Linked DNA regions of Methylosinus trichosporium OB3b. The protein of the gene in region 2 interacts with the protein of the main gene of each other region in a pairwise test. Links are inferred from orthologs where the notes say so. Each region holds a gene or a part of one and is shown on either strand. Other genes may lie near its edges. The genes, in order: CQW49_RS01670 and CQW49_RS04885.

Region 1 (6,712 bases), 670 kb from region 2 along the record:
AACCGCGAAGCCGCGGCCCGCCTCGCCGCTGCGCGCCGCCTCGACCCCGGCGTTGAGAGCGAGAAGGTTGGTCTGAAAGGCGATGTCGTCGATGAGGCCGACGATCTGACCGATTTCTCCGGACGAGGCCTCGATCGCGCTCATCGCCGTGATCGTCTCCCGCAGGACTTCGCCGCCCTCCCGCGCGCCCCCGCTGGCGCGCGTCACGAGATCGCGCGCCTTTGCAGTCGTTTGCGCGGTGCGCCTGATCGCGTCCGTCGATCGATCGAGATCGGCCGTCGCCCTCTCGAGGTCTACCGCCTGTCTTTCACTGCGCTCGGCGAGATGATCGGCCACCCGACCCGCTTCCTGTGTGCCGTCGAGCACCGCTCGGGAGTTCTTCGCGACCGCCGTCATGGCCTGTCCCAATCTTTCGACGGCGGTGTTGAAATCCGCCCGCAGCGGCTCGTAATCGCGGGCGAAAGGCGTTGCGAGCCGGATGGTGAAGTCGCCGTATGAGAGCCGCTCGAGCCCGCGCGCGAGCGAGGCGACGACCTTGGCCTGTTCGTCCGCCGTGCGGCGGCGCTCCAATTCGCTCGCTTCATGCAGCTCGGCCGCGAGACGGCGTTGCGTCTCTGCGTCCGCCTCGAGACGGCGCTTCTCCTGCTCCGCCGCCTCGAAGGCGCGCAGCGCCCTCGCCATGTCGCCGATCTCGTCGCGCCTCTCGACAAATGGAATGTCCGCGCCGAAGTCTTGCTCGGACGCCCGCTTCATTGCCAGGGCGATCGTCGCGAGCGGGCCTTGAATCTGCGTCGCGACGATCCAAAACGCGACTCCCAGCGCGATGACCACTGCGGCCGCCGGAACAACGAGCGTCAGCGTTTCGCCGAGGCTTCGCTCGGCTTCTTGCGCCCGGCGGTTGGCGGCGAGGCGCTCCAGCGTCACGCGCGCGAAAGCGTCCATATCGGCGATCATCCGCTCGCGATTGGCGACCGTCGCTTCGTCATTGGCCTGAAGCAGCGCCGCTTTCGGCGAGACACTGAGGCCGAGCTCGATGGTTTCGTTCTGATAGGCGATGAATTCTCGGACCGCGAGCGCGAGCTGCGTCCTCTGACTCTCCGTCAGGCGATGGTCGGCGCGCGACAGGAGCGCGTCGCTCGCCTCGTGCAAGCGAGTCAGCGCCTGTCGCAGTGTATCGAGTTTGCGCCCGAACTCGTTCTTTTCGTCCGCCGAAAAAACCGCATTCGCCGCGATCGCCGCGTGCTGGGTCGCCTGCACGAGGCCTCGCGCCATAGAGGCGAAGTCATAGGCCGCCTCTATCTCCTCTGTTTGTCGAGAGTGGAGGCGCGACTGCAAAACGATGAAAAAGGAGAGGCAAAGAGCGAGAGCGCCGAGCAGCGCGACTACGCCGCCGAGTTTGCGCGTGAGGCTGGATTTCATCGGGTCGAAAGCCGCTTTGAGAGGACGCTCGACCAATGCCCCGCCGCACCTTTCCAAAAAGCTAAGCCAGGAGCACTTAGACCCTTCTTTTTATGTGACAATTTGATGTCGGACCCGGATGTTCTCACATCGGAGGCCGCTCCGGCAATCGCACCGTCGCCAGCGCCAGCGCCGCCATGCCCTCCTGGCGGCCGGTGAAGCCGAGGCGCTCCGTCGTCGTCGCCTTCACCGCGACGCGGGAGACATCCACCTCCATGATCTTGGCGAGGCTCTCGCGGATCGCATCGCGATGTGGGCCGATCTTGGGCGCCTCGCAGACGATGGTGGCGTCGACATGGGCGATGATCCCGCCGCGCTCACGCACGCGCTTCGCCGCATAGGCGAGGAAGATGGACGAGGCGGCGCCCTTCCATTGCGGGTCGGAGGGTGGAAAATGCTTGCCGATGTCGCCATCGGCGAGCGCGCCGAGCAGAGCGTCGGTGATCGCGTGAGCGAGCACATCGGCGTCCGAATGGCCGGCGAGGCCTCGGGAATAAGGCACTGGAACGCCCCCGAGCCAGACCTTGTCTCCGGGGCCGAAAGCGTGGACGTCATAGCCCTGGCCGGTGCGGATGTCGGAGAGATCGCCGAGCACTTGCCTCTGCGCGCGCAAGAAGTCCTCCGCAGTCGTGAGCTTGAAATTGGCCGGATCGCCGGCGAACACGTGCACTTTGTGCCCCGCCGCTTCGGCGACCATGCCGTCGTCGGTGAGCTCCGCCCCGGCGCTGGCGGCGCGATGGGCGGAGAGGATCAGCGGAAAGGCGAAGGATTGCGGCGTCTGGACGCAGCGCAGCGCGGCGCGATCCGGCGTCGCAACGACCACTCCTGCGCCGTCGACCTGCTTTACCGTGTCGGTGAGCGGCAGGCCGGGAACGGCGGCGCCATGGGCGCGCGCGGCGTCGATGGCGCGGGCGACGAGGCCGGCGTCGACAAAGGGCCGGGCCGCGTCATGGATCAGCACGATCTCGGGCGCTTCGGCGAGCGAGGCCAGCGCCTCGAGCCCGTTGCGCGCGCTCTCCCGCCGGCTCGCGCCGCCGAGCGCGGGCGGAAGCAGCCGCGCCTTTGCGCCGGGCGCCAGAAGCGCGACGGCGTCCGCATAGAGCGCGTCGTCGTCGGGGTGAATCACCACCTGCAGCGCCGCCTCTGGCGCGGCCGCGTGCAGCGCCTCCAGCGTGCGCGTCAGAATGCTCTTGCCGAAAAGCGCACGATATTGTTTTGGAAGGCCGTCGCCGGCCCGGGAGCCGCGGCCGCCGGCGACGGTCAGAATTGCGATGGGGGAGGAGACGCTCATGGCCGTTCCTCTCTCGCGTTTTGGCTTTCGCGTCAATTTTCGCTAACGCAAAGAGCGATTTTCGGGGGATGTACTCATTGCGTACGTAAGGCTGTGCATATAGTGTAGGCATGATGAAAACTGATGAAATTATAGGCGAGACCCTGGGAGCCACGCCTTTGCGCATCGGTTCGCTTCATCTTCCCGGGCGCGCTCTGCTCGCGCCGATGGCCGGCGTGACGGACTCCGCCATGCGTCGCATCGCGCTGCGCTTCGGCGCCGCGGCGGCGGTCGGCGAGATGGTCGGCGCGAGCGCGCTGGCACGCGGCGATCTCGAGGCCCGCCAGCGTCTCGACGGCGCCGGGCTCGACGCTCATATCGTCCAGATCGCGGCGCGCGATCCCGCATCGATCGCCGAGACGGCGCGGCGCGCCGAGGCGGCGGGGGCGAAGCTCATCGACATCAACATGGGGTGTCCGTGCAAAAGGGTGACCGGCGGCCTCGCCGGCGCGGCGCTGATGCGCGATCCGGCGCTCGCCGCGTCGCTGGTGCGCGCCGCGGTCGGCGCGGTGACGGTTCCGGTCAGCGTCAAGATGCGGCTCGGCTGGGACGACGCCTCGCGCAATGCGGCCGAGCTGGCGCGCCTCGTCGAGAGCGAGGGCGCAGCGATGGTCACGGTGCACGGACGCACGCGCGCGCAATTTTATGAGGGCAGGGCGGATTGGAGCGCTATCGCCGAGGTGCGGCGGGCGCTGCGCATTCCGCTCGTCGCCAATGGCGACTGTGCGAGCCCTGAAGACGCCGCAGTGATGCTGGAGAGGTCCGGCGCCGATGCGGTGATGATCGGCCGGGCGGCGCTCGGCCGGCCCTGGCTCGTCGGCGAGGTCGCGCATTTTCTGGCTTCCGGCCACCGCAGGCCGGCGCTCAGCCGCGCGGCGCGGCTCGAGGCGGCGCTCGAGCATCTCGACGGCTTGCTCGGTCTGATGGGCGAAGCCGCTGGGCTGCGTCACGCGCGCAAGCATCTCGCAGCCTATGCCGATCACGCGCCGGAGGGCGGCGAGCGGCGGGCGCTGCGGCAGGCGCTCGTCTGCACGACGACCGCCGAGGAGGCCAAGCGCCTGCTCGCGCGGCTGTTCACGGCGGAGGCGCCGCGCGAGGCGGCGCTGGCGGGCTGATCTATCCATTCGTGCGCCGGACCGGCGCCCGTGTCTGCGTTGAGGAGTGCGAGGGGACGACATGACGGCCGAATCCAATCCGCACAAACGCCGGGGCGCTCTTCCGCCTCCGCTCGGGGCGCGCCTCAGAGTGATTTCCGAGGACAATCGCTCCTGCATCCTCGAAGCCTTGCCGAGCATTATTCTCGCCATCCGGCGGGACGGGGTGATCGCCGACGCCAATGCCGCGGCCGAGGCGTTCTTCGAGATCGGCAAGCCGATATTGATCGGCCAGGAGCTCGCCCGCCTGCTCGCTTTCGGCTCGCCGCTGGTGGCGCTGATCGAGCAGGTGCGCGAGCGCGGCGCCGCCATCAACGAATATCGCATCGACCTCGGCCGGCCGGGCGTCGACGGCGACCGCCGCGTCGATGTGCATTGCGCTCCGCTGCCGGACAGCGACGGCGGCGTGCTGGTGGTGCTGCAAGAACGCACCATTGCCGATAAAATAGACAGGCAGCTGACCCATAGGGGGGCGGCGCGGTCGGTTTCGGGGCTCGCCTCCATGCTCGCGCATGAGATCAAGAACCCGCTCTCCGGCATCAGGGGCGCGGCGCAATTGCTGGAGAGCTCGGTCGGCGACGAGGATCGGGCGCTGACGCGGCTCATCTGCGACGAGACCGACCGCATCGTGCGGCTCGTCGATCGGATGGAGGTGTTCTCCGACCAGCGCCCGCCGGAGCGCGACAAGGTCAATATCCACATCGTTCTCGACCATGTGAAGCGCGTGGCGCGCAGCGGCTTCGCCCGTCACATTCGCTTCATCGAGAACTACGATCCCTCGCTCCCGCCGGTGGCGGCCAACCGCGATCAGCTGATTCAGGTGTTCCTCAATCTGGTGAAGAACGCCGCCGAGGCGATCGGCGACGCGGTCGACGGCGAGATCGAGCTGTCGACGGCCTTTCGGCCGGGCGTGAGCCTTCGCACCATGGGCGAGGGACGGCCGGTCGGGCTGCCGCTCGAGTTCTGCGTGCGCGACAACGGCCGCGGCGTGCCGGAGGACATCGCCGCGCATCTGTTCGACCCGTTCGTCACCACCAAATCGTCAGGGAGTGGCCTCGGACTTGCACTAGTCGCCAAGATCGTGAATGACCACGGCGGCATCGTCGAATGCGAATCCCACCCGAGGCGAACCACTTTCCGTATCCTCATGCCCATGTATCGCAAAGACGACCATCGCAAAGACGACGAGCGCCGGACGCGCAAAGGTCCCGCCGAGAAGGAGGGGCGGTCGCCGCAAGACCGCCGTTCATGATGACATTCCGCTGGAGACGATGCCGATGACGCACGGCGAGATATTGGTCGCCGACGACGACGCCGCGATTCGCACGGTCGTAGCGCAGGCGCTTTCGCGCGCCGGCTACGAGGTGCGCACCACGGGCACCGCCGCGACCCTCTGGCGCTGGGTGCAATCGGGGGAGGGCGACCTCGTCGTCACCGATGTCGTGATGCCCGACGAGAACGCCTTCGAGCTTCTGCCGCGCATCAAGAAGCTGCGGCCCGATCTGCCGATCATCGTGATGAGCGCGCAGAACACCTTCATGACCGCGATCCGCGCCTCCGAGCGCGGCGCCTATGATTATCTGCCGAAACCCTTCGATCTGAAGGAGCTCGTCGGCATCGTCGGCCGCGCTATGGCCGAGCCGCGCAAGAAGGGCGAGATCGACGGGCCGGACGAGATGGAGGGCATGCCGCTGGTCGGCCGCTCGCCCGCCATGCAGGAGATCTATCGCTCGCTGGCGCGACTGATGCAGACCGATCTCACCGTGATGATCAACGGCGAATCCGGCACCGGCAAGGAGCTGGTGGCCCGCGCTCTGCATGATTACGGCAAGCGCAAGAAGGGCCCGTTCGTCGCCATCAACATGGCGGCGATCCCGCGCGACCTGATCGAGAGCGAATTGTTCGGCCACGAGAAGGGGTCGTTCACGGGCGCCAATCAGCGCTCGATCGGCCGTTTCGAGCAGGCCGAGGGCGGCACTCTGTTCCTCGACGAGATCGGCGACATGCCGATGGAGGCGCAGACGCGGCTTTTGCGCGTGCTGCAGCAGGGCGAATATACGACCGTCGGCGGCCGCACGCCGATCAAGACCAATGTCCGCATCATCGCCGCCACCAACAAGGATCTGCGCGCGCTGATCCAGCAGGGCCTCTTCCGCGAGGACCTCTATTTCCGTCTCAACGTGGTGCCGTTGCGCCTGCCGCCCTTGCGCGAGCGCACCGAGGATGTTCCCGACCTCGTGCATCATTTCTTCAAGGTCGCGGCGAGCGAGGGGCTGCCGCAGAAATATATCGAGCAGGCGGCGCTCGACCGGATGAAGCGCTACCGCTGGCCCGGCAATATTCGCGAGCTCGAGAATCTGATCCGCCGGCTCGCCGCTCTGCATCCGCAGGAGGTGATCACCGAGGCGGTGGTGGAGCTCGAGCTCGAGCACGAGATGCGCCAGGCCTCGCCGGGCGATCGCGCGGCCGCGAGCGCCGGCGGCGAGCGTCCGCTGGACAAGGATGTGACGCTCTCGACCTCGGTCGAGCAGCATCTCGCCAAGCTGTTCCGCGACCATGGCGAGCGCCTGCCGCCGCCCGGGCTCTATCATCGGGTGATCCGGGAGATCGAGGTGCCGCTGATCTCGGCGGCGCTGGCGGCGACGCGCGGCAATCAGATCAAGGCCGCCGAGCTGCTCGGCCTCAACCGCAACACGCTGCGCAAGAAGGTCAACGACCTCGACATCCGGCTGATGCGCTCGCCGCGGTGACCAATGTCGCGTCGTCAGCC
Region 2 (17,111 bases):
GAGGGCGAGGAGGAGGGCGGCGGCGTCGAGCTCGCCACCATTCGCCTGGAGCCGGGCTCGTGAGAGCGCTCGCGAAGCTCCTGGTCGTCGCGCTCGTCGCTTGCGGCTGCGCGCCGGCGCTCGCCGAGGATGCGCGTCCCGTCTCGGATTATTCCGCGCGCCTGCTCGGCGGCGAGCAGACCGCATCCCTCGCCGATCTTCAGGGCAAGGTGGTTCTGCTCAACAGCTGGGCGACCTGGTGCGCGCCCTGCCTCACCGAGCTTCCCGATTTCGAGACGCTGCATCAGCGCCTCCACGATCGCGGGCTCGAAATCATCGGCGTCAATATTGACGAGGGCGAGGTCGACGAGAAGGTCGCGCGTCTCGTCAAGAAGATCGGACTCGGCTTTCCGATCTGGCGCGACCCGCGCAATAAGTTCGCCAAGCGCTTTCGCGTCCTCGGCGTTCCCGAGACGCTGCTGATCGGCCGGGACGGCGTGATCCTGCGGCGCTGGAACGGCCCCATGGACCCCGCCGAGCCGGACAATGCGGCGAGCATAGAGCAGGCGCTGGCGCAGGTTTCGGCCGGCGCCGCGGAGCCGCAGGCGGACGCCAAGGCGCTGATCGCGCGTGGACGCCGTCTCGCCGAGCAGCGCGGCTGCGTCACCTGCCACTCGACCGACGGCTCGCCGGGCGCCGGGCCGAGCTGGAAGGGCCTCGCCGGCCAGGAGGCGACGCTGGACGACGGCCGCCGCGTCCTGCGCGACGAAACCTATCTCACCCGCGCGATTGCGGAGCCCGACGCCGAGATCGTGCAGGGCTATGCGAAAGGCGTCATGAGCGGCGCCATCCCCGGCAAGCCCCTCACAGAGTCCGAGTTGGCGGCGCTCGTCCGCTATCTGCAAAGCCTGTAACGAGATCTTCCGGGCGCGGCGGCGTCCGGCCTCGTTTCTTCTCCTTCGAAGCAGAGGGCGTCCTCGCATGTCATCTTCGCGCATTCTCCTCGCCGGGGCGGTCGCCGCGGCGTTTTTTGCGGGCGCTGCGGGACCGGTCCTCGCCGAGCCGATCCGCGTCGCCGAACCGATCGTGGTCGCACCGCGAGGTTCGGACCCGTCCATCGCTCTCGACCGCAGCTCGAAGGAATTTTTCGTCGCCTTCGTCCGGCCCGGAGCCGCCGCCGAAGCCGTGGTCGCGCGGCTGCCGGCGCAGGGCGGCGGCGCCCTCGCGCCCGTCGTCGTCAGCGCCGGCGACGCCGACATCCTCTCCTCGGCCGTCGACCCGGCTCGGGTCGCCGTCGGTCCCAAAGGCGAGGTCTATGCGCTCTATCGGCGGCGCGTCGCGTCCGAGATCGTCGAGAGCGGCCGCGGAATCCTGCGCCTCGCACGCTCGATGGACGGCGGGCGCAGCTTCGCTGCTCCCGTCGATGTGGTCGCCGATGGCGTCGAGACCAGCGTCGGAATGGCCGATCTCGCCATCGCCCCGGATGGCGCGCCGCTCGTCGCATGGCTCGACAGCCGCGACGCCTTCGCGCGGGCCCGGCTGCCCGAGGACCAGCGGCCGAAGGATGTGCGTTATATCGACTCGGACGATCCCGCCGTGGAGCTGCGCATTGCCCGCTCGCCCGACGGCGGCGCCAGCTTTGCGCCGAGCGCGCTCGTCGCGCGCGGCGCGTCCGAGCGCAGCCATGTGGCGCTCGCCCTCGGCCCCGACGGCGCCTATCATGTTTCCTGGCGCGCCAAGCTCAATTTGTTCAAAGGCTCCTATGATTCCGTGCGCGATGTGCTGACCGCCGCCTCGACGGATGGCGGCGCGAGCTGGTCGTCGCCGATCAAGGTTCACGACGACCGCTTCAAGGCCGGCGCCTGCCCGGAGCTGACCCATGGCCTCGGCGTCGACGCCAAGGGGCGCGTGCATGTCGCATGGTATACGGGCTCGGGCCGCAAGCCCGGCGTGTTCTACGCCGTCGCTGAGCCGGGGAAGGGTTTTTCGGAGCCGGTGACGCTGCTCTCGGCGGCCTGGATTCCCTATGCCGACGTCAAGCTCGCGGTCGACGCGAGCGGCGCCGCTTGGGTGGCCTATGAGGACCGCCGCGAGGATGCGAGCGAGCGGGTGGCGCTGGTTCGTCTCGATGCGCAGGGCAAGGCCGAGCCGGTCGGCTCCTGGCCCGGCCGGTCGCCCGATCTCGCCGCGCGCGAGGAAGAAGCCCTCCTCGTATGGAACAGCCCGGCGGGCGACGTCAGGCTCGTTCGGGCGACGTCCAAATAGGCGGCTGGACCGCGAGCCTTCAGGCTCGCTCTTCGCGCCGTCCGTCGAATTGAAGAGGGAGGAGGCAGCCGCCGGCGCCGACCTCTGCGGCGAATCTACGCATTTTGCACCTGCGTTGGGTCCTGTAGCGTTCGAGCGCTCACGTCTCGCGGGCGCGGCTCCGCTCCGACAGGAGGATCTCATGGTCGTCGTCGATTTCGCCGGCCGCGCCGGCCGCCTTCAGGAGCCTGCCGCCGAGGCGTCGCCGAATCCGCCGGCTCCCGTCGAGGAGCCGCCGCGCCGCGCCTATCCGATCGGCGAGGTCCCGTCCTTCGACACGCTCGACCGCGCCGCCCGCGCCGTTGCGGCGCGCTTCACCCAGGGCGTTTCGCCGCTCGCGCAAATGTCCGCCTGGCTCGACTTTGCGACGCATCTCGCGCTCGCGCCCGGTCGGCAGATCGAATTGGGGCTCGCCGCCGCGCAGAGCGCAGCCGCCCTCGCTTATTTCTCCGCCGAGACTCTCGCCGGCCGCGCCGAGGCCGGGCCCTTCGTGAGCGAGCCGCATGATCGGCGCTTCGTCGATCCGGGCTGGGACGCGCCGCCCTTCTCGCTGTGGAAGCAAGGCTTTCTCGCGACCGAGCACTGGTGGCGCCTCGCGACGCGGGAGACGCGCGGCATGACGCGGAGCGACGCCGCCCGCGTCGGCTTCATGGCCGAGCAATGGCTCGGCGCCTTTTCTCCCTCCAACATCGCCTGGGCGAATCCGGCCGTCGTCGAGCGCACCCGGGAGGAGGGCGGCGCCAATCTCGTCCGCGGGGCCGAGAATTTCGCCGAGGACCTGCTGCGCCTCGTGTTGCGCGCGCCCAATGGCCACGGCGAGTTCGAGGTCGGCGTCGACGTCGCCGCGACGCCGGGCGAGGTGATCTTCCGCAACGAGCTCATCGAGCTCATCCAATATGGGCCCTCGACCGAGACGGTTCACGCCGAGCCGATCCTGATCGTCCCGGCCTGGATCATGAAATATTACGTGCTGGACCTGCGTCCGCAGAACTCGCTCGTGCGCTATCTCACGGCGCAGGGCTTCACCGTCTTCATGATCTCCTGGCGCAATCCCGGCCCCGAGGATCGCGACCTCACCTTCGACGATTATCGCGTTTCCGGCGTGCTGGCGGCGCTTTCGGCGATCGACGCCGTGCGCCCCGGGAGCAAGGTCCACGCCTGCGGCTATTGCCTCGGCGGCACGCTGCTCTCCATCGCCGCGGCGGCCATGGCCCGCGACGGCGACGCGCGGCTCGCCTCGATCAGCCTGCTGGCGGCGCAGACCGATTTCAGCGAGCCCGGCGAGCTGATGCTGTTCGTCGATGCGGCGCAGGTCGCCTTTCTCGAGGATATGATGTGGGATCAGGGCGTGCTCGACACGCGCCAGATGGCCGGCGCCTTCGCCGCGCTGCGCTCCAACGATCTCGTCTGGGGCAAGGCGGTGCAGGATTATCTGCTCGGCGAGCGCCGCAAGCCCAATGATCTCATGGCCTGGAGCGCCGATCAGACGCGCATGCCCTATCGGATGCATTCACAATATCTGCGCGGCCTGTTCCTCGAGAACCGGCTCACCGCGGGGCGTTATGCGGTGGAGGGGGAGGTCGTCGCGCTGAAGGATATTTCGGCGCCCATGTTCGTCGTCGGGACCACGTCCGATCACATCGCGCCCTGGCGCTCGGTCTATAAGGCGAGCTTGTTCACCGATTGCGAGCTCACCTTCGTGTTGACCAGCGGCGGCCACAACGCCGGCGTGGTGTCGGAGCCCGGCCGGTCCGGACGCTCTTATCATGTCGGGCTGCGCCGCCCCGGCGATTTCTATGTGGGTCCGGACAAATGGCTCGCCGCGGCGCGTCTCGCCGAAGGCTCCTGGTGGCCGGAATGGGCGGCCTGGCTCGCCGCCCGCAGCGGCGACGAGCGCGTCGCGCCGCCGACTATGGGCGCGCGCGGCTATCCGCCGCTCTATCCGGCGCCGGGCCGCTATGTGCATCAGGCGTGAGGCAAGCTCGATCGTTCGAGGGTGATCGAAGATAGAGGCGCGGAATTATCGCCGACGGCGCTAAGGCCTCGACACGCGCGCCCTCGATCGCGATTCGCGGGCAAGCGGCGACGCCCCGCCTTCATTCGCCTGACGCTCGACGCGGCGGAAAAACTTTGGCAATGTTATTTCTCGTAACCAATTGACGGACGATATGGGCTTCTCGGCGCTCTCCGGGGAAGGGACCCGGTCCATGGCGAGGAAGGGCGGACCGCGGTGAACTCGCTGCAGCGCATCCCGTTTTTCGAAGGACTCGACGCCGAGGAGGCCGAGCGCGTCGCGCGCAAATGCGTGTTTCGCCGCTATGACGAGCGTGAGCTCGTCGTCGATTATGACGATCCCTCGAATGACGTTTATTTCATCGTCTCGGGCGAGCTGCGCGTGCTGATCCGCACGCCGGCCGGCAAGGAGGTCATATTGACCGATCTGCGGCCGGGGCAGATCTTCGGCGAGATGGCGGCGGTCGACGGCGCCGTGCGCTCGGCCAATGTTTCCGCGCTGACGCGCGCCGAGCTCTGCATCATGTCGGCGGCGGTGTTCAAGAATGTGGTGTTCTCGCAACCGGCGGTGTGTGAGCGGCTGCTGCGCCTGCTCACCAAGCGCGTGCGCGACCTCAACGCCCGGCTGTTCGAGCGCTCGGTGCTCGATCTCAAGCATCGGCTCTATGCGGAGCTGCTGCGTCTCGCCGCGCCGCGCAAGGGCTTCGACGGTCAGTCGATCATCTCGCCGCCGCCGCTGCAGCACGATCTCGCCGCCCGCATCGGCTGCCGCCGCGAGCAGGTCAATCGAGAGGTGCAGGCGATGGTGCAGGAGGGCCTCGCCGAGAAGGTGAGGGGCGGGCTGGTGCTGCTGCGTCCAGCCCTGCTCGAGCAGCGCGTGTCGGAGAGTCTCGAGCAGGCGGGGTGACGCGGGGGAGAGCGTCCGAAGAGCGAGCCTGAAGGCTCGCGGTCCAAAACCCGGCTCTGGACCGCGAGCCTTCAGGCTCGCTCTTTCAGTCCCGGCCCGGTCCCCCAAACGAAGAACGGCGCCCGTGGGCGCCGTTCGCTTGCTGCGGATGGGCGGCTTCCGATCAGTAATTGTAGGCGCGCTCGCCGTGCTCGGCGATGTCGAGACCCTCGCGCTCCTGATCCGGAGCGACGCGCAGGCCGATGATCACGTCGACGAGCTTGTAGAGGATCGCCGAGCCGATGCCCGAGTAGAGGATCGTCGCGCCGACCGCGGTCGCCTGCGAGATCATCTGCTGCGCCATGTCGTATTTGCCCGCGAAGTTCTCGCCGATATTGGTGTAGTCGACGACGCCGGTGCCGCCGAGATCGGGGCTCACCAGAATGCCGGTCGCGAGAGCGCCGGTGATGCCGCCGATGGCGTGGACGCCGAACACGTCGAGCGAGTCGTCATAGCCGAAGAAGTTCTTCACCTTGGAGACGAAGAACAGGCTGAGCGGCGAGACGAGGAGGCCGAGGACGATGGAGCCCATCGGGCCGGCGAAGCCGGAGGCCGGGGTCACCGCGACGAGGCCGGCGACCGCGCCCGAGATCAGGCCGAGCAGCGAGGGCTTGCCCTTCAGCGCCCATTCGGTCAGCAGCCAGGAGAGACCCGCCGCAGCGGTCGCCACCATGGTGTTGACGAAGGCGAGCGCCGTCGTGCCGTTGCACTCGAGGTTGGAGCCGGCGTTGAAGCCGAACCAGCCGACCCACAGCAGCGAGGCGCCGATCATGGACAGCGTCAGCGAGTGGGGCGGCAGCGCCTCCTTGCCATAGCCGATGCGCTTGCCGATGATCAGCGCGCCGACGAAGCCGGCGATGCCGGCGTTGATGTGGACGACTGTGCCGCCGGCGAAGTCCAGCGCGCCCGTGCCATGCATCCAGGGCGCGAGGCCGCCGGCGATCCAGCCGACGGAGGCCAGGATCGTGTCGATATCGCCCTGAGCCGCGGCTTTCGCCTCTTCCGTGCCCGCCGCGGCGAGCTTGGTGGCCGCGTCGACCAGCGCGTTCGGATCGGCGACGCCCCACACCCAATGCGCGACCGGGAAGTAGATGATGGTCACCCAGAGGATGACGAACACGAAGGCCGCCGAGAATTTGATGCGCTCGGCGAAAGCGCCGATGATCAGCGCCGGCGTGATCATCGCGAAGGTCATCTGGAACACCATATAGGCGTATTCCGGAATGACGACGCCCGGCGTGAAGGTCGGCACATTGGACGAGACGTCGACGCCCTTCAGGAACAGCTTGTTGAAGCCGCCGATGTAATTGTTGAGCGGGCCGCCGTCGCCGAAGGCCAGCGAATAGCCGTAGAGCGTCCACAGGACGCCGACGAGCGAAACGATCGCGAAGGTTTGCGTCAGCACCGACAGCGCGTTCTTCGAGCGCACGAGGCCGCCATAGAACAGCGCGAGCCCGGGGATCGACATCATCAGCACGAGCAGGGTGGAGGTGAGCATCCAAGCCGTGTCGCCGGGCTTGGGCGTCGGATCGTTGCCAGCGAAGGCGGGTTCGGCGGCGACTGCGGCGATCGCGACGCCCATGAGTATCGAAGCCGCAGACAGGCCTCGAGGCAAACGAAGTCTCATTGGGAACTCCTGGTGATTTTTCGGGAGAGTGTCAGAGCGCGTCGGCGTCGCGCTCGCCGGTGCGGATGCGGATCGTCTGCTCGAGCGGAAGAACGAAAATCTTGCCGTCGCCGATCTGGCCGGTATGCGCCGCGGTCGTGATCGCCTCGATCGCCTTGGCGACGAGCTCCGAGGTCACCGCCACCTCGATTTTCAGCTTCGGCAAGAAGCTCACGGCGTATTCGGCGCCGCGGTAGATCTCGGTATGCCCTTTCTGCCGTCCATATCCCTTGACTTCCGTCACGGTGAGGCCGTGCACGCCGATATTCGTCAACGCGTCGCGGACCTCATCGAGCTTGAAGGGCTTGATGATCGCTGTCACGATTTTCATCTGCCTATCCTTGTTTTTTCGACCTGCATGGCGTGCGCCGACGCGTCGAGAGCGACGGCGTCGGTGCGGCAATGGCCAAGACGAGCACCGTCGTGCTCACGGCCATGGCCTTCAAATGGCGTGCCAGAGGTAATAAGGCGCCGCCGACGCCGGGAGTCGCACGGTCCCGGCCGGAAAACAACGAGGTCGGTGGAAGATCATTCCGTCTGCGAGACGTCGTGCCCGCCATTCGCCGATGCGCGAGAGCGGTGAGACGGTCGAGCGGCGCCTGAAATCATGCAGCTGGCGCCTATCACATAAGCAGATGCGGGCTCACCCTCGCGGCGGACGCTCGCGGATGAGACCTTCCTGCGCGACCGAGGCGACGAGCCGTCCGTCCAATGTGTAGACGAGCCCGCGCGTCAACGCCCGCGCGCCGGCGGCCGTCGGGCTGTCCTGCGCATAGAGCAGCCATTGGTCCGCGCGGAACGGCCGATGGAACCATACGGCGTGATCGAGGCTCGCCACCTGCAGATCGCGATCGAAGATGGAGCGGCCGTGAATGACCAGCGCGGTGTTGAGCAAGGTCATGTCGGAGAGATAGGCGAGCACGCCGCGATGGGTCGCGTCGTCGTCGGGCAGGGCGCCGATCACGCGGAACCAGATGAATTGTTGAGCAGGCGTCTGGGGTGTGTGCGAAAAATAGGCGCTCGGATCGGAAAAGCGGATGTCGAGCGCCGACGTTCGAGCGATGCATTCGGCGGCCATGGGCGGCAGGAAGGAGGCGAAGCGCTCGGCGAGCGCGCTCGTCGTCGGCAGGCTCTCGGGCGGCGGCGCGTTCGGGGCCGGAAATGCGTGCTCGAAACCCGGCTCGACGATCTGGAACGAGGCCTCCATCGAAAAAATGGCGCGGCCGTGCTGGCTGGCGACGACGCGCCGCGTCGTGAAGCTCGCCCCGTCGCGCACGCGCTCGACCGCATAATCGATCGGCGCAGCGGCGTCGCCGGCGAGGATGAAATAGGCGTGCAGCGAATGGACGACGCGCTCGCGCGGCGTCGTGCGCTGGGCCGCCACCAGCGCCTGCCCGACCGCCTGGCCGCCATAGACGCGCCCGGTCGCCCAGGGGCTGGAGCCGCGAAAGCGATCCTCGCCGATCTCTTCGAGGTGAAGGACCCGGAGCAGGGCGCTCGGTTCAGCGGCGGCGCTCAATCGATGCGCCGCGCTTCTTCCGGCAGCATGATCGGAATGCCGTCGCGGATCGGATAGGCGAGGCGCGCCGGGCGCGAGATCAGCTCCTGCCGCGCGGCGTCATATTCCAGCGTCGATTTGGTCAAGGGGCAGACGAGAATCTCGAGGAGGCGCGGATCGACCTTGGTCGCCTCGGGAGCCGGCGCCTCGTCGGCGGGCTCGCTTTGCTTGTCTGCGTCTTCCATCATAGCCCTGCCTCCCGCCATGGCGAAGCGCTGGCGCGCGCGTCAGTGGAAATGCGGCGGCTCGTCGCTGTTCTGCGCGAGATCGAGCTCGGCGAGCGCGACGAGCATCTCCGCACGCGATTTGAGGTCGATCGCCTCGAGCAGCGCTTGCTTCTCATTGGCGCCGAACGGGCTCATCATCGCCAGCGCATTGACCAGCGCCTCATTGGGCGCCGCGTCTATGCTGCTCCAATCGACCTCGAGCTTGGAGCCTTCGGCGAATTCGCGCAACATGCGGATCATACCGGAACGGTCGACGTCCTCCTCGCCGGCGCCCGGCTCGAGATCGAAGAGGAAGCGCTCGTAGCTGACGCGGCATTTGCGATAGGGGAGCGTCGACGGCAGCTCCTCCATGATGTCGAAACGGGCGATTCCCGTGAGCGAGATCATATAGCGGCCATCGCCCGTCTCGAGGAAGCGGGTGATGCGGCCGGCGCAGCCGGTCCGGTGCAGCGCCGGCGCCGCCTCGCGCTCATCCTCGCCGGACAGAGGCTGAATCATGCCGATCACGCGCTGCGACGCGATGGCGTCGTCGATCATGGCGAGATAGCGCGGCTCGAAAATATTGAGCGGCAGCTCGCCGCGCGGCAGCAGCAGCGCGCGCGTCAGCGGAAACACCGGAAGCACTTCCGGCAGTCCGTTCGCATCTTTGTAGGGACGGTTGACGCTCATTTGGGCCGCGCAGCGATCGACGCCACTCCTCTCTCAGGAGAACAATAGCGACGACAGGCGTCGTCTGGCGCCGATGGTCGCCTTATCGAGCGGACCCCAGGCGTCGAAGAATTGGATGAGCTGCTTCCTCGCCCCATCGTCGCTCCAACTACGGTCCTTGCGGATGATGTCAAGGAGCGCCGTCGCGGCGTCATCGCGCTTGCCCTTGGCGTTGAGCGCCAGAGCGAGATCGAAGCGCGCTTGCAGATCATCGGGATCGAAGGCGATGCGCCTTTGCAATTCGTCGACCTCGTCGAGCTCGGAGGCGCGCAGCGCATTCTCGAGCGTCGCCGCCGCGGCCGCGACGCCGGCGTCTCCGGCGAGCTCGGCCGCAAGCCCCTCGAGCAACGCCTGCGCCTCGGCGAGGCGATCCTGCTCGACGAGCAGCCGGGCGAGCTCCGCCACGGCTTTCGGCAGCGGCGGGTCGCGCGAGACGAGATCGGTCAGAATGGCTTCGGCGCCGGCGAGATCGCCTTCGCCGATCAGCGCCTCGGCGACGAGGAAAGCGTCAGCGCCCTCGTCCTCGAGCGGGCCGACGAGCCGCTCGACGAAGCCGCGCAGCTGAGTCTCGGGCAGGGCGCCGACGAAGCCGTCGGCGGGTCGGCCGCGCACGAAGGCGATCACGGCGGGGATCGATTTGATCCCGAGCTGGCCGGCGATCTCCGGATGGTCGTCGATGTTCATCTTGACGAGCTTCACCTTGCCGCCGGCCGCCTTGACGGCGCGTTCGAGCGCCGGCGCGAGCTGCTTGCAAGGGCCGCACCACGGAGCCCAGAAGTCGACCAGCACGGGCTGGCGCAACGAAGCTTCCATCACATCGGCGCGAAATCCCGCCGTCGTCGTCTCTTGCGCGCCATCGCCCGCGCCGAATGCTTCCGTCGCCATTGTAGCGAATCTCCCGCCGAGACGGCGTCATCGACGCCTTTGGAACATCCCGCGTCCTCAACGCCTCGCGAATGTCAGATAGACCGGTTTGCGGCCGGCCGCCATCGCTTTCGCCTCGTATTTCGTCTGCGTCCAACCGTCCCAGGGCGAGAGCCAGTCCTGCGCCGACTGCGCGCGCCAGTCGAAATCGGGCGAGGCGGCGAGGCGCGCCAGCGTCCAGCCGGCATAATCGTCTATGTCGGTCGCAAAGCGCAATTGCGCGCCCGGCGTCATGACGCGGGCGAGCTTGGCGAGATTGTCCGGCGAGACGAGGCGGCGCTTGCGGTGGCGCCGCTTCGGCCAGGGATCGGGATAGAACAGATAGACGCGCGCGAGGCTGGCGTCCGGCAGCCAGTCGACGACCTCGATGGCGTCGCCCTGGCGCAGGCGAATATTGCCGAGGCCCTCCGCGGCGATGCGCGCGAGCAGGCGGGCCATGCCGTTGACGAAGGGCTCGCAGCCGATGAAGCCGACGTCCGGGTTGCGCGCCGCGGTCGCGATCAGATGCTCGCCGCCGCCGAAGCCGATCTCGAGACGCGTCTCGCGCACTCGCGAATCGAACAGCGCCCGCGCGTCATGCGGCGCGGGCGCGCTGAGATCGAGCAGCAGCTTCGGCAGCAGCTCGTCGATGAGGCGGGCCTGGCCGGGCCGCAGCGCCTTGCCCTTGCTGCGCCCATAGAGGCGGCGAGGCGTGAAATCCTCGCCCGCCGCCGCCCCGCTCCGCCCCTGCGTCTTGTCTCCGCTCAGGAGAAATGCGCCTTCAGCGCGTCGGCGAGGTCGGTCTTCTCCCAGGAGAAGCCGCCCTCCGCGTCCGGCGTCCGGCCGAAATGGCCATAGGCCGAGGTGCGGGCGTAGATCGGCTTATTGAACTGGAGATGCTCTCTGATGCCGCGCGGCGACAGCCGCATGATCTGCGGCAGCACCGCTTCCAGCTTGTCCTCCGCGACCTGACCGGTTCCGTGCAGATCGACATAGATCGACAGGGGCTCGGCGACGCCGATCGCATAGGAGAGCTGCAGCGTCGCGCGATCGGCGAGGCCGGCGGCGACGATGTTCTTGGCGAGATAGCGGGCCGCATAGGCCGCCGAGCGGTCGACCTTGGTCGGATCCTTGCCCGAGAAGGCGCCGCCGCCATGCGGGGCCGCGCCGCCGTAAGTGTCGACGATGATCTTGCGGCCGGTGAGGCCGGCGTCGCCGTCCGGGCCGCCGATGTGGAACTTGCCGGTCGGATTGACGTGCCAGACCGTCTCCTTGGTGATCCAGCCGGACGGCAGCGCCGCGACGATATAGGGCTCGACGAGCTTGCGAATATCCTGCGGCGAGAGGCTCTCGTCGGTGTGCTGATGCGACAGCACGATCTGCGTCGCCTCCACCGGCTTGCCGTTCTCATAGCGCAGCGTCACCTGGCTCTTGGCGTCCGGGCCGAGGCCCTTCTCCTTGCCGGAGTGGCGCGCCTGGGCGAGGCTCTCGAGAATCTTGTGGGCGTAATAGAGCGGCGCCGGCATCAGATCCGGCGTCTCGCGCACGGCGTAGCCGAACATGATGCCCTGGTCGCCCGCGCCTTCGTCCTTGTTGCCGGCGGCGTCGACGCCCTGGGCGATGTCCGCCGACTGGGCGTGCAGCAGCACCTCGACATCGGCGTGCTGCCAGTGGAAGCCGTCCTGCTCATAGCCGATCGCGTGAATGGCCTTGCGGGCGACGTCGACGATCTGCTCCTTGGGAATGGCCGGGCCGCGCACCTCGCCGGCGATCACCACGCGATTGGTGGTGGAGAGAGTCTCGGCCGCGACGCGGATCAGATAGGGATCGACGCCGAATTTGGCCCCCTCACGAAAGAAAAGATCGACGATCTCGTCCGAGATGCGGTCGCAAACCTTGTCGGGATGACCCTCGGAAACCGACTCGCTCGTGAAAAGATAGTTCTGTCGCGTCACGTCCATCTCCGTCTGCGCGTGGAACCGTCCTCGGGCCATCGCGGTTCGGTAGATCAGTACAGGCGCGAGCCCGCTCGTCAAGTCGCGCTCTATCGGAGGCTCCGTACGCCGGCGCCGTCCGGCGCGGCTATTTCGCGGCGTCCTCGCCGCCCGCGGGGACGCCGTCCTCGCTCTGGTCGGCGAGGGTGGAGATGAGATCGATCACCCGCTTGCGCACCTTCGGGTCCTTGATGCGGGCGAAAGCGCGGTTGAGATGCAGCCCCTCGGCCGTGGACAGGAACTCGACCACATATTGCGACGAGGATTCCTCGGCGAAGCCGTCGCCCGGCGCGCCCACCGACGGCGCGCCATCGAAGAAGAAGGACGGCGGGACGTTCAGCGTCTTCGAAATCTGCTGAAGCCGGCTCGCGCCGATGCGATTGGTGCCCTTCTCGTATTTCTGCACTTGCTGGAAGGTCAGCCCCAGCGCTTCGCCGAGCTTCTCCTGGCTCATTTTCAGCAAGACGCGCTGCATGCGCACGCGGCTTCCGACATGCCGGTCTATCGGATCGGGCGCCTTCTTCACTGCGTTTGATCTCCCTTGCCCAACTCACCGACTTCGGTCGGATAGAATTGAATTACCATCGGGTTCGACAGCCTGTCACGTCGGCGCCCGCGCGGCGCCGACGGTTCGCCATTAAGCACCCGCTCGAGCCGTCAAGTCAAACCCGCAAACCCGCGAACACGCCCCAGAGCCGCAAAAATTATTGTGAAGAACCAAAGCGTTGAAGTCCAGAGAAAAGGATGGAGGGCAAAGGGAGGCGGGCTCGCCGGCTTGGGCAGACGGCCGTCGAGCACATCTTCGACTCCGAGTGGCAGAGCGCCGAGAATTCGCCCATATGGATCGACGATGGCGGAGACGCCCGTATTGGCCGCGCGCACCAGCGGCAGACCCTCCTCGATGGCGCGCAGGCGCGCCTGGGCGAAGTGCTGATAGGGCCCGCTGGTCGCGCCGAACCAGCCGTCATTGGTGACGTTGAGCAGAAATTGCGGCCGCTCCGGCCCGTCGGGCTCGACGGTCTCGCCGGGGAAGATCGCCTCATAGCAGACGAGCGGCGCGGCGAGCGGCAGGCCGGGCGCGCGCAGGCGCCGCGGGCCGGCGCCTGCGTCCCAGACTCCGGGCACGAGATGGGTGGCGCCGAGCGGCCCGAGCAGGCCGGCGAGCGGCAGATATTCGCCGAAGGGCACGAGATGAATCTTGTCATAGGCGGCGACGATGCGGCCGCGCTGCAAGGCGAGAATGGCGTTGAAGATTTTCGTGCGGCGCGCCCCGCCCGGCGCGTCCTCGACACGCGCGGCGCCGGTCAGCAGCGTCGCATTCTGCAGCGTCGCGGCGATGCGCGCCATTGCCTGCGGCTCACGCGAGAGGATGAAGGGAAAGGCCGATTCCGGCCAGATCACATGCGTCACATCGGCGACGCCGGAATGGCCCGGGGCTATGGCTCGGTCGGTGAGCTCGAGATAGCGGCGCAGAATCTCGCCGCCGTTCTCCGGCTTGAATTTGGCGTCCTGCGGCAGATTGGGCTGCATCAGCCGCAGCGTCACGCCGTCGACGAAGCCGCTCTCGCCGCGCAGGAGGCGCAGGCCCCCGTAGACGCCCATTGCGGCGGTGAGGATCAGAGCGACGAGGATCGCCGGCGTCATCCGCCGCCTTCCGCCGTCGGCGAGCGTGGCGGGCGCGGCGAACAGGATCACCGCGAGAATGTCGAGCCCGTGCAGGCCGACGAGCGCCGCCGTCTGGTCGAGCACGGGGACGCTCGCCAGCGCCATGCCGACATCATTCCAGGGGAAGCCGGTCATCACATGGCCGCGCAGCCATTCGGAGGCGGAGAGCCCGGCGGCGAGCGCGAAGACGCGCAGCGAGCCCGGCGTCCACAGCAGCCGGGCGAGGGCGAAGCCGAGCGCGGTGAAGCAGGCGAGGCCGGCCGGCACGCCGATGACGGCGAGCGGCAGCGCCCAAGCGAATTGATCGGCCTGCACCAGCAGCGCGGCGCCGAGCCACCAGAGGCCGGCGAGGAAATAGCCGAAGCCGAGCCACCAGCCGGCCGCCGCCGCGGACAGCATCGAGCCCCGGGCGAAGGAGAGCGCGCCCGCGCCGCGCGCCGCCGCCGCACCGTCGAGCAGCCAGACGGCGGCGCACATGGGGACGGCCATCGCGGGCGCGAAATCGATCGGCGCGAGGGCGAGCGCTCCGCAGGCGCCGGCGAGAAAGGCGATCCCCCGCCGCGTCCAGCCCTCGGCGAGGATGACGCGCTGGGGAAGAGTGAGGGCGGGCCGCGCGCCCGCGCCATCCGTTGTGATCGAAGCCTGCGTCATGGAGTCCTGCTCGATTCGAGACAGGGCGATCCTAGCCGCTTCCCGCCCCGCGCCCTAGAGCTTCGCGCGAGCGGGCGACGACGCGCTCATTTCGGCGCGATCTGATAGACTTTCATGATCGTGGGAGATTGTCGCTCGAAGAGATACCAGTTCGGATCGGCGACCTGGAAAGTCTGGCCCGGCAGTTTTATTTCTTCGTGCTTGCCGACGTCGTTGGAGGAGTAGGTCTCGTATTCGTCCACGAACATTTGGATCATGGATGAATCGGCGATCCCACTTTCAATGTACAACCAGCGTGCGACTCCGTCCGCGCTCGGGTCGAAGACATACAGAAAATATTTCGAAACGAAGCTCGTCCCGCGGCGAACCGGCTTCAACATCATGAAAAGCAGTCCGCCCGGAAGCGCCGCCGCAGGTCTCGCCAGTGTGTAGAGATTAGGGCAGAGGTTGTGGGCCTCATTATAGGACAAGATGCAGTCGCTGGCGGTGATCTGAACCGCGTCCGGCAGGTTTTCCTTGATCATGGCCGACGAACGGGAAAGCGAGATCAGCGTCACGCCGACAGGCGGCGGCGGGACCGTCGGAAGCGGTATGGACGGCGTCGAAGGCGTCCTCAGAACAATCTGGTTCGAGATCGCATAGACTGCCGGCGACGCGGAGCCGATCGGCGTCGCCGCCCCATAGGTGAATTTGTTCTGGGCCCAGCCCGCCGGCGGCGTGGCGACATAGCCTTGCAGCTGGGTCTCGTCGATGGTGCGCCTCAGCGTTTTCGTCGCCGCAAGCACTGTCGACGCCGAGATCATCAGTCCCGCGACGACGCAAATCGTTTTTTTCATGGATGCGATCCTTCGATCATCCCTGATGAATGTCATGATGCGGAATGGCGCGCGGCGCCCTTACTTCGGCGCGATCTGATAGGCCTGCACGACGGTGGGAGACTGTCGCTTGAAGAGAAGCCAGTTCGGATCGGCGACCTTGAAGGTCTGGCCCGGGATGTTCATTTCGCTCGAGCCTACGCGCACCCCGGAAGGGTCGATGGACTCGTCCCCGAGCAGGTCGAGAATGGCTTTGTCGGCGAGCCCGTCCTTCACGAGCAGCCAGCGTTCGGCGCCGACCGCGCTCGGATCGAACACATATTCCCAATATTTCGGTGAGGTGCTTTTTTTATACAGAACCGGCTTTATGATCATAACAACGAGGGCGCCCGGCAGCGCCGCAGAGGGCCTCGCGACGACATAGAGAGCAGGGCATGTATCGGGTGTGCCGTAGACCAGAAGGTTGCAGTCGCTGGCCTTCACTTGAACGGCGTCCGGCAGGTTTTCTTTTGTGAGAACGTTTCGCGACAGCGAGATCAGCGTCAAGCCACTGGGCGGCGGAGGCGCCGTCGGGGGCGTGGCGTTGGAGCCGGCGGTTTCCAGCAGCGAGCTTTGTCTCGAGATCGCATAGACTGCCGGCGACGCCGAGCCGATCGGCGTCGCGGCCCCGTACACGAAGCGGGTGGGAGCCCAGCCGGCCGGCGGCGTGGCGACATATCCTTGCAGCTGGGTTTCGTCGATGGTGCGCTTCAGCGTCGCCGTTCCCGCTGGCGCGGTCGACGCCGAGATCATCAGTCCCGCGACGACGCAAATCGTTTTTTTCATGGATGCGATCCTTCGATCATCCCTGATGAAAGTCATGATGCAGTATGGCGCGGCTCATTTCGGCGCGATCTGATAGACCTGCACGACGGTCGGAGACTGTCGCTTGAAGAGATACCAGTTCACATCGGCGACCTTGAAGGTCTGGCCCGGGATGTTCACTTCGCTCGCTCTGCCGCGCGCTCCGGAAACGTTGTCGGCAGCCTCGTCCACGAACAAATTCACCATAGGGGTGTCGCTGAGACCGTCCTGCACGAGCCGCCAGCGGTCCGCGCCGACCGCGCTCGGATCGAAGACATATTCCCAATATTTCAGATAAGCGCCATTCCTGTACACGACCGGCTTCATGACCAAGACGACGAGGCCGCCCGGCAGAGCCGCTGCGGGCCGCGCGGCGGTGTAGAGATAGGGGCACACTTTGGAAACGCCATAGGCCGAAAAAACGCAGTCGCTGGCCGTTATCTGGACGGCGTCCGGCAGGTTTTCTCTGGTCAGGGCGTAGCGCGAGAGCGAGATCAATGTCAGACCGGCGAGTGGCGGAGGCGTGGTCGGAGGCGGGGCGTAGGGATTGAAGGCGTTGCGCAGGAACATGCGGTTCGAGATCGCATAGACCGCCGGATTCGCCGAGCCGGTCGGCGTGGCGGCGCCATAGATGAATGCTGTGGGCGCCCAGCCGGTCGGCGGCGTCGCGACATATCCCTGCAGCTGGGTCTCGTCGATGGTGCGTTTGAGCGTTTTCGTCGCCGTCCATCCCGGCGCGGCGAAGGTCAGCAATGCGACGATGCAGATCGATTTTTTCATCAATGTGGTCCTGTGCAATGAATATCGCGCGGCGGAAGCGGAAGCGCCATGCGCGAGCC

The links.
Region 1: the proteins of CQW49_RS04885 (region 2) and CQW49_RS01670 interact in binary tests that used the Escherichia coli proteins (3 or more experiments, as listed by UniProt). The link is inferred for Methylosinus trichosporium OB3b from one-to-one orthologs.

Annotation. Positions count from the first base shown.
Region 1 is NZ_CP023737.1:338,042-344,753, reverse strand. What follows is about bases 3,218-6,079. They hold CQW49_RS01670 (two-component system sensor histidine kinase NtrB), read left to right. Parts: upstream 3,218-3,964; coding sequence 3,965-5,194; downstream 5,195-6,079. Other genes in these bases: ntrC (nitrogen regulation protein NR(I)), read left to right, coding at 5,220-6,079; dusB (tRNA dihydrouridine synthase DusB), read left to right, coding at 3,218-3,903. Outside these bases: CQW49_RS01685 (methyl-accepting chemotaxis protein), read right to left, coding at 1-1,419; CQW49_RS01680 (bifunctional 2-C-methyl-D-erythritol 4-phosphate cytidylyltransferase/2-C-methyl-D-erythritol 2,4-cyclodiphosphate synthase), read right to left, coding at 1,544-2,749; more of dusB, read left to right, coding at 2,908-3,217; more of ntrC, read left to right, coding at 6,080-6,692.
Region 2 is NZ_CP023737.1:1,002,544-1,019,654, reverse strand. The notes cover bases 5,571-8,341. They hold CQW49_RS04885 (P-II family nitrogen regulator), read right to left. Parts: upstream 7,240-8,341; coding sequence 6,901-7,239; downstream 5,571-6,900. Other genes in these bases: CQW49_RS04880 (acyl-CoA thioesterase), read right to left, coding at 7,552-8,341; CQW49_RS04890 (ammonium transporter), read right to left, coding at 5,571-6,869. Also shown: CQW49_RS25015 (sialidase family protein), read left to right, coding at 1-63; CQW49_RS04910 (redoxin domain-containing protein), read left to right, coding at 60-893; CQW49_RS04905 (sialidase family protein), read left to right, coding at 961-2,244; CQW49_RS04900 (PHA/PHB synthase family protein), read left to right, coding at 2,426-4,258; CQW49_RS04895 (Crp/Fnr family transcriptional regulator), read left to right, coding at 4,514-5,203; more of CQW49_RS04890, read right to left, coding at 5,367-5,570; more of CQW49_RS04880, read right to left, coding at 8,342-8,427; CQW49_RS04875 (Trm112 family protein), read right to left, coding at 8,424-8,654; CQW49_RS04870 (LON peptidase substrate-binding domain-containing protein), read right to left, coding at 8,694-9,362; CQW49_RS04865 (thioredoxin family protein), read right to left, coding at 9,396-10,286; tRNA (guanosine(46)-N7)-methyltransferase TrmB, read right to left, coding at 10,344-11,072; metK (methionine adenosyltransferase), read right to left, coding at 11,069-12,265; CQW49_RS04850 (helix-turn-helix domain-containing protein), read right to left, coding at 12,387-12,824; lnt (apolipoprotein N-acyltransferase), read right to left, coding at 12,956-14,614; CQW49_RS04840 (hypothetical protein), read right to left, coding at 14,701-15,450; CQW49_RS04835 (hypothetical protein), read right to left, coding at 15,511-16,254; CQW49_RS04830 (hypothetical protein), read right to left, coding at 16,309-17,052. UniProt on the Escherichia coli protein: Involved in the regulation of nitrogen metabolism. Regulates the activity of its targets by protein-protein interaction in response to the nitrogen status of the cell.